One region of the Streptomyces sp. NPDC001678 genome, then DNA from elsewhere that is predicted to be linked to it. Evidence: riboswitches for the same ligand, from Rfam matches in the RefSeq annotation. Region 1 holds a riboswitch; each other region holds the start of a gene.

What was found. Region 1 has a riboswitch for thiamine pyrophosphate ahead of thiC (phosphomethylpyrimidine synthase ThiC). Riboswitches for the same ligand answer to the same signal wherever they lie in the genome.
Region 2: linked by a shared signal. The riboswitch ahead of ACFYZR_RS09790 (thiamine ABC transporter substrate binding subunit) and the one ahead of thiC (phosphomethylpyrimidine synthase ThiC) in region 1 are both predicted to bind thiamine pyrophosphate.
Region 3: linked by a shared signal. The riboswitch ahead of thiO (glycine oxidase ThiO) and the one ahead of thiC (phosphomethylpyrimidine synthase ThiC) in region 1 are both predicted to bind thiamine pyrophosphate.

What each region holds. Positions count from the first base shown of each region.
Region 1 is NZ_JBIAUP010000003.1:246,828-252,225, forward strand. Features, by position in the region: gene ACFYZR_RS07870 (hypothetical protein) at 111-1,007, shown strand; gene thiC (phosphomethylpyrimidine synthase ThiC) at 1,097-2,881, opposite strand; TPP riboswitch at 2,876-3,013, opposite strand; gene ACFYZR_RS07880 (YibE/F family protein) at 3,075-4,406, shown strand; gene ACFYZR_RS07885 (hypothetical protein) at 4,429-4,629, shown strand; gene ACFYZR_RS07890 (flotillin family protein) at 4,756-5,398, shown strand, end outside.
Region 2 is NZ_JBIAUP010000004.1:91,757-97,154, reverse strand. Features, by position in the region: gene ACFYZR_RS09800 (phosphatidate cytidylyltransferase) at 1-793, shown strand, start outside; gene rlmN (23S rRNA (adenine(2503)-C(2))-methyltransferase RlmN) at 1,020-2,126, shown strand; TPP riboswitch at 2,189-2,294, shown strand; gene ACFYZR_RS09790 (thiamine ABC transporter substrate binding subunit) at 2,290-3,381, shown strand; gene ACFYZR_RS09785 (ABC transporter permease) at 3,465-5,078, shown strand; gene ACFYZR_RS09780 (ABC transporter ATP-binding protein) at 5,078-5,398, shown strand, end outside.
Region 3 is NZ_JBIAUP010000001.1:303,336-308,733, reverse strand. Features, by position in the region: gene pknB (Stk1 family PASTA domain-containing Ser/Thr kinase) at 1-548, opposite strand, end outside; gene ACFYZR_RS01370 (thiazole synthase) at 817-1,614, opposite strand; gene thiS (sulfur carrier protein ThiS) at 1,624-1,848, opposite strand; gene thiO (glycine oxidase ThiO) at 1,845-2,990, opposite strand; TPP riboswitch at 3,096-3,208, opposite strand; gene ACFYZR_RS01355 (NAD(P)/FAD-dependent oxidoreductase) at 3,361-4,587, shown strand; gene ACFYZR_RS01350 (Rv2175c family DNA-binding protein) at 4,727-5,092, shown strand; gene thiE (thiamine phosphate synthase) at 5,191-5,398, shown strand, end outside.

The DNA of each region.
Region 1 (5,398 bases):
TCACCACGCGGCGGTGCGGCTCTACCATCGGCTTATCCGTAGCAGGCTCTCCTCCGTTTCCGCCCACCGTCGGCACCGGCCGGCAAGAGGGCCCTACGGAGCATCGGGGGATGCACATGAACAGCGCTCCGCACCTGCTGACCGAGGACCGCCCGGAATTCGAGCGAGTTCTCGACCAGGCGTTGCGTACCGCGAACCATGACCCACAGATCAGCGCCCTGGCCGCCGCGATAGGACAGCGCCTCAATACCGAACAGTTGCGCAGTATGGCCCTCAGCGCCATGACGGCCATCTCCGCCTGTGCGATGACGGAATATCAGGACTTCGTCAGGGCACGGGAGGAGCAGCGCGCCTGGTCGGCCACCGCCAGGCCCCCGGCGGGCGAGGACGACGGCCGTACGGGCGCGCCGTCCCCCGCCCTCTCCCCCGCGGACGTCCCCGAGGACCAGGGAGCGGGCGCCGGCGCGGTCGTCGTCGTGCTCGCCCCCGTCCTGGCGGGGATCGCCGCCTTCCTCTTCCTGCTCATCGGCTACGTCCTGCGGACGGTCGGGTCGAACGGGGCCGTCGCCGACCCGATCATCAAGATCGGCTGGTGGTTCGGCGGCTTCACCGTCGCCGCGGTGCTCATCGCCAGCTCCGGCATGCTGGTCACGGCCGTGCGCAACGGCAGGCAGACCGAGGAGACGCCACGACACGACGGCCTCTCCGACGGCTACGACCAGCTCTCCCAGGAGACCGAGCGGGCCCGTGAGGCCTGGCGGCAGGCGCTGCTGGACCGGGGCATCCTGCCCTTCCTCCGGGAGTCGCTGGCCAACACCCCGGGCGCACAACGTCGCCCGCCCTCCCCCAGAAACCACACCGGGCCCGGCCGTACCCCCCAGCTCGGCTACTCCCGGCCCGGCTTCTCGAGCCCCGACGACGGCCGGTCCTCCGCCGGCCGCACGGGCTTCACCAGCCCGGACTACACCGGCCCCGAGTTCGGCGGCCCGGGCCACCGGAAGGACTGACCGAGGGGGTGCGCGACGAGCGTCGCACACCCCCGTGAAACCGCCTCCGCAAGGCTCCGGAGAGCCCCGGAGGCGGCTCGCTCCGCCGGCTACTCGGCGATCGGGAGATACACCCGGTTGCCCGCTGCGGCGAATTCGCGGGACTTCTCCGCCATTCCGGCCTCGGGGTCGACACCGGGATCTGCGCCCGGACCCCCGCCGAGATCCCCGCCGTGCTCACGACGAATGTCCTGAGAGATCTTCATCGAACAGAACTTCGGGCCGCACATCGAGCAGAAGTGCGCGGTCTTCGCCGGCTCCGCGGGAAGCGTCTCGTCGTGGAAGGCGCGGGCGGTGTCCGGGTCGAGGGCCAGATTGAACTGGTCCTCCCAGCGGAATTCGAAACGCGCGTCGGAGAGCGCGTCGTCCCACTCCTGGGCGCCCGGGTGGCCCTTGGCCAGATCCGCCGCATGCGCCGCGATCTTGTAGGTGATCACACCGGTCTTGACGTCGTCGCGGTCCGGCAGGCCCAGGTGCTCCTTGGGCGTGACGTAGCAGAGCATCGCCGTGCCCCACCAGGCGATCATCGCCGCGCCGATCCCCGAGGTGATGTGGTCGTACGCGGGCGCGACATCCGTGGTCAGCGGGCCGAGCGTGTAGAACGGGGCCTCCTCGCAGATCTCCTGCTGGAGGTCGATGTTCTCCTTGATCTTGTGCATCGGGACATGGCCCGGGCCCTCGATCATCGTCTGGACGTTGTGCCGCTTGGCGATCCGGTTGAGCTCGCCGAGGGTCTTCAGCTCGGCGAACTGCGCCTCGTCGTTCGCATCCGCGATCGAACCGGGGCGCAGCCCGTCACCGAGCGAGTAGGTGACGTCGTACGCGGCGAGGATCTCGCAGAGCTCCTCGAAGTTCTCGTAGAGGAACGACTCCTTGTGGTGCGCCAGGCACCACGCGGCCATGATCGAGCCGCCGCGGGAGACGATGCCGGTCTTGCGGCGGGCGGTCAGCGGGACGTAGCGCAGCAGCACGCCGGCGTGGACGGTCATGTAGTCGACGCCCTGCTCGGCCTGCTCGATGACCGTGTCCTTGTAGATCTCCCAGGTCAGCTCCTCGGCCTTGCCGTCGACCTTCTCCAGGGCCTGGTAGAGCGGCACGGTGCCGATGGGCACGGGGGAGTTGCGCAGCACCCACTCACGGGTGGTGTGGATGTTGCGGCCGGTGGAGAGGTCCATGACCGTGTCGGCGCCCCAGCGGGTCGCCCAGGTCATCTTCTCCACCTCCTCCTCGATGGAGGAGGTGACGGCGGAGTTGCCGATGTTGGCGTTCACCTTGACCAGGAACTTCTTGCCGATGATCATCGGCTCGATCTCCGGGTGGTTCACATTCGCCGGGAGGACGGCCCGGCCCGCCGCGATCTCCTCGCGGACCGTCTCGGGAGAGACGTTCTCGCGGAGGGCGACGTACTCCATCTCCGCGGTGATCTCGCCCCGGCGCGCGTAGGCGAGCTGGGTGACCGCCGCGCCGTCGCGGCCCCGGCGGGGCTGGCGGGGGCGGCCCGGGAAGACCGCGTCGAGGTTCTTCAGGCCCCCTCGGGGGGACGTGTGCTTGATGCCGTCGTCCTCCGGGCGCATGGGACGCCCCGCGTACTCCTCGGTGTCGCCGCGGGCGATGATCCAGTTCTCCCGCAGCGGGGCGAGACCGCGCCGGACGTTCGTCTCGACGGCCGGGTCGGTGTACGGGCCGGAGGTGTCGTACAGCCGGACGTCCTGCCCGTTGGTGAGGTGGACCCGCCGCACCGGAACCCTGAGGTCCGGCCGCGAGCCGGTCACGTAGTCCTTGTGCCAGCCGATCTCCCGGCCGGTCGCGGACGTGCGTGCATCCTGCGTGGTCATCAGACCGTAACTCCCTACGCCGGCATTACCCGGTAACAGGTTCGGCGGTCGACGCAGCGGCGTTCGTACGTGCGGTCGTACGAAGGTCAGCGCCCTCTCAGCCCGGTGCTCCGAGCTCCCGCGATTGCAAAGGTGCCACCACGCTAGCGCCTCCGTCCGCCGGAGGGCCAGTGGGGCTTGCGATGATGCCGCAGTGAGCCCCACCGATCCCACACCCCACGCCCCCCACCCTCCCGCGCACGGCCACGCGCACGGACATTCCCATGGCCACTCCCACAGTCACGGGCCCGCGACGCCCGTCTCGTCGCACCTCCGCAAGGTGATCGCGGCGGTGCTCGTCCCCTTCACGGTGGCGGTGCTGGCCGGCCTGATAGTCCTCTGGCCCGGCGGCGCGCCACCGCACCAGCACACCGGTGTCGGCCTCGATCAGCAGTTGCGGTCGGGGCAGGTGACGAAGATCGAGAAATTCGACTGCCCGAAGTCCGGCGGGCTGCCGGCCGGGCCCCAGCAGAGCCCGTCGCCTCCCCCGGCCCCCGCCCAGGGAACCTGCGAGAAGGCCACCATCGAGGTGACCGAGGGCCCGGACAAGGGCAAGTCCTTCACCGAGATCGTCCAGCCGAGCGCGTCGCGCCGCTACGACGTGGGCCAGAAGGTGATCCTCGCCTACGCGCCGAAGGCCCCGGAGAATCTGCGCTATTCGGTCACGGACGTGGATCGTGACTTCCCAATGGCCCTGCTCGCGGGGGTGTTCGCGCTCGCGGTCGTGGTCGTGGGCCGACTGCGCGGGATCTTCGCGCTGGTGGCTCTGGTGATCAGTTTCGGGGTGCTGACGCTGTTCATCCTCCCGGCGATCCTCCAGGGCTCGAATCCCCTGCTGGTCGCCGTGATCGGCGGCAGCGCGATCATGCTGATCGCGCTCTATATGTGCCATGGGCTCAACGCGCGCACCTCGGTGGCGGTGCTGGGCACGCTGACGTCCCTGGTGGTCATCGGGCTGCTCGGGTCGCTGTTCATCGACTGGGCCCATCTGACGGGCAACACGGACGACCAGACGGGACTCGTGCACGGCCTCTATCCGCAGATCGAGATCCGGGGCCTGCTGCTCGCCGGCATCATCATCGGCTCGCTGGGGGTCCTCGACGACGTCACGGTCACCCAGACCTCGGCGGTGTGGGAGCTGAAGGACGCCAACCCGTCGGCGAATTGGCGGAAACTCTACGGTTCCGCGATGCGCATCGGGCGGGACCATATCGCCTCGGTCGTGAATACGCTGGTCATGGCGTACGCGGGCGCGTCCCTACCGCTGTTGCTGCTGTTCTCGATCGCGGACAGCGGTGTGGGCACGGTGGCGACCAGCGAGATCGTCGCGGAGGAGATCGTCCGGACGCTGGTGGGCAGCATCGGCCTGGTCGCCTCGGTGCCGGTGACGACCCTGCTCGCCGCGCTCGTTGTCAGTGCCGACCGGCATGATGGGGGCAAGGGGAGGGCGAAGGCCCGGGGCGGCAGGCGTCGCCGCGCGAAGTAGCGGGGAGACGGGGGGGCTTCCGGTGGTCGGTGAGCTGGGAAGAGTGACGGGGACGGTCGGTCCCGGGCTGGTCGGCGAGGTGATCGTGCGGGTCCGGGGCGGCGCCGAGGCCTTCCTGGCCTACGCCGCCGAGCCGGGCGAGCGCATCGAGCGGGGGACGGTCGTGATGGTCACGGAATATCAACCGCCGCGCACCGTCTATGTGACGTCCGCCTACACCTGATTCCAAGGTCGCAGGCGGGGTATCAGCGTCTTCACCCGGCCTCGCCGGGTTGCGCATCCGGCCTCGCCGGGTCGCGCATTCGTGAACGGACGGCCCCGCAGCGGGCCGTAAAGGGGGGAGACACGCATGGTCGTCGGCATCGTGGCGGGGACCGTCCTCGTCGCGGTCATCGTTCTGGTCGGGCTGTTCAAGCTCATGTGGCGGGTCGCGGAGCCCAACGAGGCCCTGATCATCTCCGGTTCCAAGCACCGCACGGAGGGCTTGGGGGACGGGCTGGGATTCCGGATAGTCACGGGGCGGGGGACGTTCGTGCTGCCGGGGGTACAGGCGGTGCGCAAGTTGTCCCTCGACCTCAACGAGGCGGATCTCAACGTGGATTGCGTCACCAAGCAGGGCATCCCCCTGAAGGTGCACGGCGTGGTGATCTTCAAGGTGGGCGATGACTTCGTCTCGATCGCCAACGCCGCCCGCCGCTTCCTCGACCAGCAGAAACATATGCCCGAGCGGGTGCACAACGTCTTCGCGGGCCATCTGCGCTCGATCGTCGGCGGGTTGACCGTGGAGGACATGATCCGCGACCGGGAGCGGCTGACGGGTGAGACCCGGGCCGCCTCGGGCACGGAGATGGAGAAGCTGGGTCTGATCATCGACTCCCTCCAGATCCATGAGATCCAGGACCCCTCGGGCTACATCCAGAACCTCTCCGCGCCGCACGCCGCCGCCGTGCGCCGGGACGCCCGGATCGCCCAGGCCGAGGCGGACCGGCTGG
Region 2 (5,398 bases), on a different contig from region 1:
TGCCGCGATAGGGGTGGGGGTCGGCCTCGGTGCGGTGATCCTCGCCTCCCTGTTCGTCTACAAGCCCGTCTTCCTCGGCGTGATCGTGATCGCCGTGGTGGTCGGGCTGTGGGAGCTGACCTCCCGGCTCGCCGAGCGGAAGAACATCAAGGCCCCCTTGGTGCCGCTGGCCATCGGCGGTGCCGCGATGATCGTCGCCGGCTATGTCAACGGCGCCGAGGGCGCGTGGGTGGCCATGGCCTTCACCGCGCTCGCCGTGCTCGTCTGGCGGATGACGGAGGCGCCGGACGACTACCTCAAGGACGTCACGGCCGGCATCTTCGCGGCGTTCTACGTGCCCTTCCTCGCCACGTTCGTGGCGCTGATGCTGGCCGCGGAGGACGGCGCCTGGCGGGTGCTGACGTTCCTGATCCTGACGGTCGTCAGCGACACCGGGGCGTACGCGGTGGGCTGGCGGTTCGGCCGGCACAAGCTCGCGCCGCGCATCAGCCCCGGCAAGACCCGCGAGGGCCTGATGGGCGCGGTGCTGTTCGCGATGGTGGCGGGCGCGCTGTGCATGCAGCTGCTGATCGACGACGGGGCGTGGTGGCAGGGCCTGCTGCTGGGCCTCGCGGTGGCGGTCAGCGCCACGCTCGGCGACCTCGGTGAATCCATGATCAAGCGGGATCTGGGGATCAAGGACATGGGTGCCCTGCTCCCCGGCCACGGCGGGATCATGGACCGGCTGGACTCGCTGCTGCCGACGGCACCGGTGGTCTGGTTGCTGATGGTGGCGTTCGTGGGGAGCGGCTGAGGCCACGGCGCCACGCGGCGGTAGCCGCACATCGGACGCAGCATGGACCGGCTGGACTCGCTGCTGCCGACCGCGCCGGTGGTCTGGCTGCTGATGGTGGCGTTCGTCGGCTCCTGATGTCCGAACGCCTCTGACCTGGGGTTTTCGGTAGGTGTTCGATACGTGAGGGGTCCGTCGTCCACAGGACGGCGGGCCCCCTCCGTATGTCTGCGACACTGGTGGGACCATGCCTGCACCCGGAGAACTCACTTTCGTCGCCCCCCGCGGAGCCAAGCTGCCCCCGCGGCACCTCGCCGACCTCAGCCCCGCCGAGCGCCGCGAGGCCGTCGCCGCGATCGGCGAGAAGCCGTTCCGCGCCAAGCAGCTGTCCCAGCACTACTTCGCCCGCTACGCCCACGACCCGGCGCAGTGGACGGACATCCCGGCGGCGGCCCGCGAGAAGCTCGCCGGTGAGCTGCTGCCGGACCTGATGAGCGTGGTGCGGCACATCTCGTGCGACGACGACACCACCCGCAAGACCCTCTGGCGGCTGCACGACGGCAAGCTCGTCGAGTCCGTCCTGATGCGCTACCCGGACCGGGTCACCATGTGCATCAGCTCCCAGGCGGGCTGCGGTATGAACTGCCCGTTCTGCGCCACCGGCCAGGCCGGGCTGGACCGCAATCTGTCCACCGCCGAGATCGTCCACCAGATCGTCGACGGCATGCGCGCCCTGCGCGACGGCGAGGTGCCCGGCGGCCCGGCACGGCTGTCCAACATCGTCTTCATGGGCATGGGCGAGCCGCTGGCCAACTACAAGCGCGTCGTCGGCGCCATCCGCCGGCTGACCGACCCGGAGCCGGACGGCCTGGGCCTGTCCCAGCGCGGGATCACCGTCTCCACGGTCGGCCTGGTCCCGGCCATGCACCGGTTCGCCGACGAGGGCTTCAAGTGCCGTCTCGCGGTCTCGCTGCACGCGCCCGACGACGAGCTGCGCGACACCCTGGTGCCGGTCAACACCCGCTGGAAGGTCCGTGAGGTCCTCGACGCCGCCTGGGAGTACGCGGAGAAGTCCGGCCGCCGGATCTCCATCGAGTACGCCCTGATCCGCGACATCAACGACCAGGCCTGGCGTGGCGACCTGCTCGGCCGGCTCCTCAAGGGCAAGCGGGTGCACGTCAACCTGATCCCGCTCAACCCCACCCCCGGGTCCAAGTGGACGGCGTCCCGTCCGGAGGACGAGCGGGCCTTCGTCGAGGCCATCGCCGCCCACGGCGTGCCCGTGACCGTACGGGACACCCGCGGCCAGGAGATCGACGGCGCCTGCGGCCAGCTGGCCGCCACCGAGCGCTGAGCCGTATCGGTGCCGGCCGGGGAGACCGGTCGGCACTGATACGGTGCCTTTCGTACAAATGAACAATCCGACAGGGGAGCGCCCAGGGCGCTGAGAGTGCGGCACGGCCCGCAGACCCTCGGACCTGATCCGGTTAGTACCGGCGTAGGGAGTCAGCACCACCATGAACACCAGTCTTCGGCGTGCCGTCGTGGCGACGGCCGTCGCCGCCCTCGGCCTTCCCGCGCTCGCCGCCTGCGGCGGCTCCGGCGACAAGGGCGGTGAGGCGTCGGGCGGCAAGACCGTCACCCTCGTCTCGCACGACTCGTTCGTCGCCTCGGACTCCGTGCTCCAGGAATTCACCAAGCAGACCGGCTACAAGGTCAAGGTCGTCAAGGGCGGCGACGCCGGCCGGGCCGTCAACCAGGCGATCCTCTCCAAGAGCCACCCGCAGGGCGACGTCTTCTTCGGCGTCGACAACACCCTGCTCTCCCGGGCCCTCGACAACGGCCTGTTCACCGCCTACGAGGCCAAGGGCCTGGCCGGGGTCCCCAAGGAGTTCCAGGCCGACGCCGACGGGCACCGCGTCACGCCCGTCGACACCGGCGAGATCTGCGTCAACTACGACCGTGCGTACTTCGCCGACCACAAGATGGACCCGCCGAAGACGCTCGACGACCTGATCAAGCCGGAGTACAAGAACCTCCTCGTCACCGAGAACGCCGCCACCTCCTCGCCCGGCCTCGCCTTCCAGCTCGCGACCGCCGCCAAGTACGGCGACAACGGCTGGAAGGACTACTGGACCAAGCTGAAGGCCAATGGCGTCGAGGTCGTCGACGGCTGGGAGCAGGCCTACAACGAGCGCTTCTCCGGCTCCGCCGGCGGCAGGAAGGCCAAGGGCGACAAGCCCCTCGTCGTCTCCTACGCCTCCAGCCCGCCCGCCGAGGTCGCCGGCGCGAACCCGCTGCCCAAGGAGGGCCCGACCGGCGTCGCGACCGGCACCTGCTTCCGGCAGACCGAGTTCGCCGGCCTGCTCAAGGGCGCGAAGAACACCGAGGGCGGCAAGGCCCTGATCGACTTCATGCTGAGCCGGACGTTCCAGGAGGACATGCCCCTCCAGATGTACGTCAAGCCGGTCGTCAAGGACGCCAAGCTGCCCGAGATCTTCACCCGGTACGGAGCGCAGGTCCCCGACCCGCAGACCCTTGCCCCGGAGAAGATCGCCAAGAATCGCGACCAGTGGGTCAAGGAATGGTCCTCGCTCGTCCTGAAGTAACCGAACCAACCGGAGCGACCGCGGCCGAGGCGGCGGAGGGGCGGGCCACCGGCGTCCGCCGGACGGCGACGCGGCTCGGCCTGATGGCCGTGCCGCTCGCCTTCTTCGGCGTCTTCTTCGCCTACCCCGTCGCCTCGATCGTCACCCGCGGCCTCACGGACGGCGGCCGGTGGCAGCTCGCCCGCGTGGGCGAGGTGCTCACCGACCCGGGCATCCGCGACGTCCTGTGGTTCACGCTCTGGCAGGCGGCCGCCTCCACCGCCCTCACCCTCCTGCTGGCCCTGCCCGGCGCCTACGTCTTCGCGCGCCTGGACTTCCCCGGCAAACGGCTGCTCCGGGCCGTCGTCACGATCCCGTTCGTGCTGCCGACCGTCGTCGCCGGCTCGGCGTTCCTGGCGCTCGTGGGCCGCGGCGGGCTGCTGGACGAGCTGTGGGGCGTCCGCCTGGACACCACGGTCTGGGCGATCCTCCTCGCCCACGTCTTCTTCAACTACGCCGTGGTCGTGCGGACCGTCGGCGGGCTGTGGGCCCAGCTCGACCCCCGCCAGGAGGAGGCGGCACGCGTCCTCGGCGCCGGCCGCCTCGCCGCCTGGCGCCGGGTGACCCTGCCCGCGCTCGGCCCCGCCGTGGCCGCCGCCGCCCTCATGGTCTTCCTCTTCACCTTCACCTCCTTCGGCGTCGTCCAGATCCTGGGCGGACCCCGCTACGCCACGCTGGAGGTGGAGATCTACCAGCGGACCGCGCAGCTCCTCGACCTGCCCACGGCCGCCGTCCTCACCCTGCTGCAGTTCGTGGTCGTGGCCGCGCTGCTGGCCGTGCACGCCCGGACCGTACGGCGCCGCGAGGCGACGCTGCGGCTGGTGGACGCCTCCCGCACCGCCCACCGCCCGCGCGGCGCCGGCCAGTGGGCGCTGCTCATCTCCGTCCTCGCCGTCATCGCGCTGCTGGTGCTGCTGCCGCTGGGGGTGCTCGTCCTGCGCTCCTTCGAGGGCCCCGACGGCTACGGCCTCGCCTCCTACCGGGCGCTCACCTCGGCGGGCGCGGGCGGCGGCACCTTCACCGTCGCCGCGCTCGACACCATCGGCAACTCGCTCACCTACGCGCTCGCCGCCACCGCCATCGCGGTCGTCGTCGGCGGCCTCGCGGCCGCGGCCCTCACCCGGCGCGAGGGCAGGCTCGTCCGTGGGTTCGACGCGCTGCTGATGCTGCCGCTGGGCACCTCCGCCGTCACCGTCGGCTTCGGCTTCCTGATCGCCCTGGACGAGCCGCCGCTGGACCTGCGCACCTCGTGGATCCTGGTGCCGCTGGCCCAGGCGCTGGTGGGCGTGCCCTTCGTCGTCCGCACCGTGCTGCCCGTGCTGCGCGCGGTCGACACCCGGCTGCGGGAGGCGGCGGCGGTGCTCGGCGCGTCCCCGCTGCGGGCCTGGCGGGAGGTGGACCTGCCGCTGGTGGGCCGGGCCCTGGGCATCGCGGCGGGCTTCGCGTTCGCGGTGTCGCTGGGCGAGTTCGGCGCCACCGTCTTCATCGCCCGCCCCGACAACCCCACCCTGCCGGTGGCCGTGGCCCGGCTGCTGGGCCGCCCCGGCGAGCTGAACTACGGGCAGGCGATGGCCCTCAGCACGATCCTCATGCTGGTGTGCGCCGCGGCGCTGCTGGTGCTGGAGCGTGTGCGCACCGACCGTACGGGAGAGTTCTGATGCTTCGCCTCGAAGGCGTGACCGTCCGCTTCGGCGAGCGCGCGGTGCTGGACGCGGTGGACCTCGACGTCGCCGACCACGAGACCGTGTGCGTGCTCGGCCCCAGCGGCAGCGGCAAGTCGACGCTGCTGCGCGTGGTGGCCGGCCTCCAGCCGGCCGCCGCCGGGCGGGTGCTGCTCGGCGGGCGCGACCAGAGCGGGGTGCCCCCGCACCGGCGCGGGGTGGGCCTGATGTTCCAGGACCACCAGCTCTTCCCCCAGCGGGACGTCGTCGGGAACGTGGCCTTCGGGCTGCGCGTACGGGGGGCCGGGCGGGCCGAG
Region 3 (5,398 bases), on a different contig from region 1:
TACGACACCGTGCCCAGGACGGCACCGGTGCTGCTCGTGGTGTTGGTGTCCACCGCCCGGACGAGCCCGAAGTCGGCGACCTTGACCCGGCCGTCGTCGCCGATGAGCACGTTCTCCGGCTTCATGTCCCGGTGCACCAGGCCCGCCAGATGGGCGGCGCCCAGGGCGGCCAGCACGGGCTCGGCGATGTCGAGCGCGGCGCGCGGGCCCAGGGCGCCGCGCTCGCGCAGGATGTCGCGGAGGGTGCAGCCCGCCACGTACTCCATCGCCAGATAGACGTACGCGCCGTCGGTGCCCTGGTCGAAGACGCTCACCACATTGGGGTGGTCCAGCCGGGCCACGGACTTGGCCTCGCGGATGAAACGCTCCACGAAGACGCCGTCCGCGGCGAGCGAGGGGTGCATCACCTTCAGGGCGAGCACCCGGTCGAGCCGGGTGTCCAGGGCACGGTAGACGGTGGCCATGCCGCCCACGGCGACCCGCGCCTCGACGCGGTAGCGGCCGTCGAGCAGCTGGTCGACAAGGGGGTCGGGCAGGGTCGTATCCACGGCACACGAGTCTACGAGGCGTTGCCGGGTGGCCCGTATGGCCTGCGGCTCGTGCGTCTGTTCTGCAGCCGAACGGTGACAGGGGCGCTGGTGGCGGGCCCTGCGGGCGCTCGCCCCAGCCCCGCCCTTTCACCGTTTCCGAGCGGGGCTGCGCCCCCTCGCACCCCCGCCCGTTTGTGGGCAGGCGTTCCGCAAGGCTGGGGGCACCTCCCAGCGGTAGCTGGGGGAGGGTGGGCACAAACGGGCCCACCGGGCCGCACCGTTCCCGCTACGCGAACGCCGGCCGCTCCGGGTCGAGGGCCGCGAGGCCCTCCATCGTGGAGGACGCCTCCGCGAAGTGGCGGCGGGGGATGCGCCCGGCGCGATGCGCCAGCCGCCCCGCCTCGACCGCGTGCCGCATCGCCTCCGCCATCAGTACCGGCTCCTGCGCCCGCGTCACCGCCGACGCCAGCATCACCGCCGCGCACCCCAGCTCCATGGCCAGCGCCGCGTCCGACGCGGTGCCCGCGCCCGCGTCCAGGATCACCGGGACGGACGCCCGCTCGGTGATCAGCTGGAAGTTGTGGGGGTTGCGGATGCCCAGGCCCGAGCCGATGGGCGCGCCCAGCGGCATGATCGCCGCGCAGCCGACGTCCTCCAGCTTGCGGGCCAGGACCGGGTCGTCGTTGGTGTACGGCAGCACGGTGAAGCCGTCGTCGACGAGGATCTCCGCGGCGTCCAGGAGCTCGATCGGGTCGGGCAGCAGGGTGCGCTCGTCGGCGATCACCTCCAGCTTCACCCAGTCCGTGCCGAGCGCCTCCCGGGCCAGCCGGGCGGTGAGGACCGCCTCGCCCGCGGTGAAGCAGCCCGCCGTGTTCGGCAGCACCCGGATGCCGTGCTTCTCCAGGACGGACAGCACGGAGCCCCGTACCGTCGCGTCCAGCCGCCGCATCGCGACCGTGGTCAGCTCCGTGCCGGAGGCCAGCAGGGCGCGCTCCAGGACGTCCAGGCTGGGGGCGCCACCCGTGCCCATGATCAGCCGGGAGGTGAACGGGGTGTCCGCGATGGTGAGCAGATCGTCCGCCATCTGTGCTGATCAGCCTCCCTGAACCGCGGTGAGCACCTCGACCCGGTCGCCCTCGCCGAGGGCGGTCGCCGGCCACTGGCCCCGGGGGACCACGGCCTCGTTGACGGCGGCGGCGACCCCGCCGCGCTCGGTGGTGAGCGTCGCCACGAGCCCGTCGAGCGTCGTCCCCGCCGGGACGGTCGTCGGCTCGCCGTTGACGCTGATGATGTGCGTGGTCATGTCGCTGCCGGTCATGCGGGCTGCTCCTGAAGTGCGGGGGTGAAGCGTAGTGGGGAGAACGGCCGGGCCTCCTCGGGCAGCCGGCCGGTGGTCAGCGCCTCGGCCATCACGTCCCCGGTGACGGGGGTGAGCAGCACGCCGTTGCGGTGGTGGCCGGTGGCCGCGAACAGGCCCGGCAGGGCGGTCGGGCCCAGCAGCGGGGCGTTGTCGGGCGAGCCGGGGCGCAGCCCGGCGAGGGTCTCCACGAGCGGCAGCTCGGTGATGCCGGGCACCAGCTCGTGGGCGTCGCGCAGCAGCTCGTAGACGCCGCCGGCCGTCACGGTCGTGTCCCAGCCCAGCTCCTCGGTCGTCGCCCCGACGACCAGCTCGCCGTTCTCGCGCGGCACGAGGTAGACGTGCCCGCCGCGCACCACGGCCCGGACGGTCCGGGAGAGGAAGGGCCCGTTGACCGCCGTGTACGACTCCGGCACGCGCAGTCGCAGGACCTGGCCCTTGACCGGGCGGACCGGCGGTACGACGTCCTCGGGCAGGCCCGTCAGCCGGCCGCTGAGGCTCCCGGCGGCCAGGACGGTCCGGCCGGCGGCGAGCCGGGTGCCGTCGGCGAGCAGCGCCCCCGTGGCCCGGTCCCCGGTCAGCAGCAGCCGTACGGCCTCCGAGCGGTGGAAGGCCACGCCCTCGCGCTCGCAGGCCACCAGCAGCGCCCGGGCGAGCCGCCGGGGGTCGGTCTGGTGGTCGCCGAGGGCGTGGAGGCCGCCGCGCACGCCCGGCGCGAGCATCGGCTCCAGCCGGCGGCACTCGCGCCCGGTCAGCCACTGCGACGTGAGGCCGCAGCGGCGCTGGAGGTCGTGGAGCTCCCGCAGATGGGCCCGGTCGTCGGCGTCCAGGGCGACCGCGAGCGTCCCGCAGGCGCGGTAGCCGGTCTCCAGGCCGGCGGCCTCCTCCAGCTCGGCCGTGAAGGCGGGATAGCGCCGCGCCGAGGCCAGATTGAGGGCGAGGAGGGTCTCCTCGCCGTAGTGGAGCTCGGTGACGGCGGCCAGCATCCCGGCGGCCACCCGGGCCGCGCCCCCGCCGGGCGCGGGGTCGGCCACGGCCACGCGCAGCCCGCGCTGGGCCGTGCGCCAGGCCGTGACCAGGCCGATCAGTCCGCCGCCGATCACCAGGACGTCGGGTGTCCGCGGCGCGGGACCCGGACGGTACGGGCGCGCGGGGCGCGCCCTGGTTCGATGTGCCGGTGTTCGATCCCCAGGGGTTCGATGCGCGTGCATGGGCGTCCAGCCCCTCCCTTCGCCGGCATGACCCGGATCAGGTTCGTACGGTCGGAGGCCGTCCAGCCTCCCTCTCAGCCCGGTCCGCCCGGGCTCCCGCGAGTGCTTGCAGCTTGCCACCCTAGTACGGCCCGAGGACCGCCCGGAAGGGCGGCCGGGCACGGTCGGCGGCCCCGCGCCGCCCCCGTGCGGTGACGTTGTGTCAGAGGTCTCCTCACGCGGCGCTCCGGCGTACCGGGGCATCGGGCCTACAGTTGATCGTGTGAGCGAGGAGACGAACACCAGCAGTGACCGGCGCGTCGTGATCGTCGGCGCGGGGATGGCCGGGGTGCAGACCGCCATCGCCCTGCGCGAACAGGGCTGGACCGGCACCATCACCCTCCTGGGCGACGAGCCCCACCAGCCCTACGACCGGCCGCCCCTGTCCAAGTCCGTGCTGCTCGGCAAGGCCGAGGGCTCCGCCTTCGCCGTGGACTTCGACTCGCTCGGCATCGACCTGCGGCTCGGCCTCGCGGCCACCGGCCTGCGCGCCGCCGAGCACGTCCTGGACACCGCCGAGGGGCCCCTCGGCTACGACGTCCTGGTCGTCGCCACCGGCGCCGAGCCCATCGGCCTGCCCGGAGCCGGGGACCTGCCCGGCGTCCACGTCCTGCGCACCGTCGACGACGCCGAGCGGCTGCGCCCCGTCCTCGCCCGGCAGCAGGACATCGTCGCCGTCGGAGCGGGCTGGATCGGCGCCGAGTTCGCCACCGCCGCCCGGGAGGCGGGCTGCCGGGTGACGGTCGTCGAGGCCGCCGACCGGCCGCTCGCGGGCGCCATGCCCGCCGAGGTCGCCGCCCACATGGTCGACTGGTACGCCCACAGCGGCGCAAGGCTGCTGACCGGCGCCCGGGTCACGGCCGTCGAGCCCGGCGCTGTCGTCCTCGACGACGGCACCCGGCTGCCCGCCGACGCCGTCGTCGTCGGCATCGGGGCGCGCCCCGCCACGGGCTGGCTCGCGGGCTCGGGGATCGAGCTGGCGGCGGACCGCTCCGTCGTCACCGACGACCGCCTGCGCACCTCGCTGCCGGACGTCTACGCGGTCGGCGACTGCGCCTCCTTCCCCTCGGCCCGCTACGGCGAGCGGCTGCTGGTCCACCACTGGGACAACGCCCTCCAGGGCCCCCGGACCGTCGCCGAGAACATCGTCCACGGCCCCGAGGAGGGCTCGGTCTACGACCCGGTGCCGTACTTCTGGTCCGAGCAGTTCGGCCGGTTCGTGCAGTACGCGGGGCACCACGCGGCCGCCGACGAGCTCGTCTGGCGGGGCAACCCCGCAGGCTTGGCCTGGACGGTGTGCTGGCTGCGCTCGGGCGTCCTGGTGGCCCTGCTGGCCGTGGGGCGGCCGCGCGATCTGGCGCAGGGGCGCAAGCTCATCGAGAAGGGCGCGGTCCTGGACCGGGCCAGGGCGGCGGACGCGTCCGTTCCGCTGAAGGCCGCCGTGGTCTGAGGACGGTCCGTCGTCCGGGGCGGGCACGAGGCCGATCCGGGGGCCGGAGGAGGGCCGGCGGGGGGCCGGTGGGGTGGCCGGGGCCCGGCTCGGGTCAACCCGGCTACCGGCTGTCAGTCCCGGATGGCAGGCTTGTCCCGTGACCGAGATTGACGTGAAGATCGATGCGCTCGTACCCGCCTGGCTCAACCTCCCCGACATCGCGGAGATGCTGGGCATCGAGGTGACGCGTGTCCGGCAGCTGGTCAAGGAGGGCCAGCTGATCGCCGTGCGCCGGGGCGAGAACCGCGTGCTCATGGTGCCCGCCGCTTTCATCAGCGAGGGCAAGGTCGTCAAGGGCCTGGCCGGGACCCTGACGCTGCTGCGTGACGACGGCTTCAGCGACGAGGAGATGCTGGAGTGGCTGTTCACCGCCGACCCGACCCTGCCCGGCACCCCCGCGCAGGCGCTGAGCGAGAATCGTGGCACGGAGGTGAAGCGCCGCGCCCAGGCGCTCGCCGTCTGACCTGTCCTTAGCAAGCACCGCCTGAAGCACCGTCCGGTGTGCGGGCGCGGGGCCCTGCCCCGCGCCCGCACACCGCCCACCTGGGGGAGAAGCACCCGATGTCCGTCACCGCGCGCGAGCGGCTCGCCGAGGCCCGGCTGTATCTGTGCACCGACGCGCGCAAGCGCCAGGGCGACCTGCCGGAGTTCCTCGACGCGGTCCTCTCCTCCGGAGTGGACATCGTCCAGCTCCGCGACAAGGGCATGGAGGCCGGTGAGGAGCTGGAGCACCTCGCCGTCTTCGCCGAGGCCGCCCGTCGCCACGGCA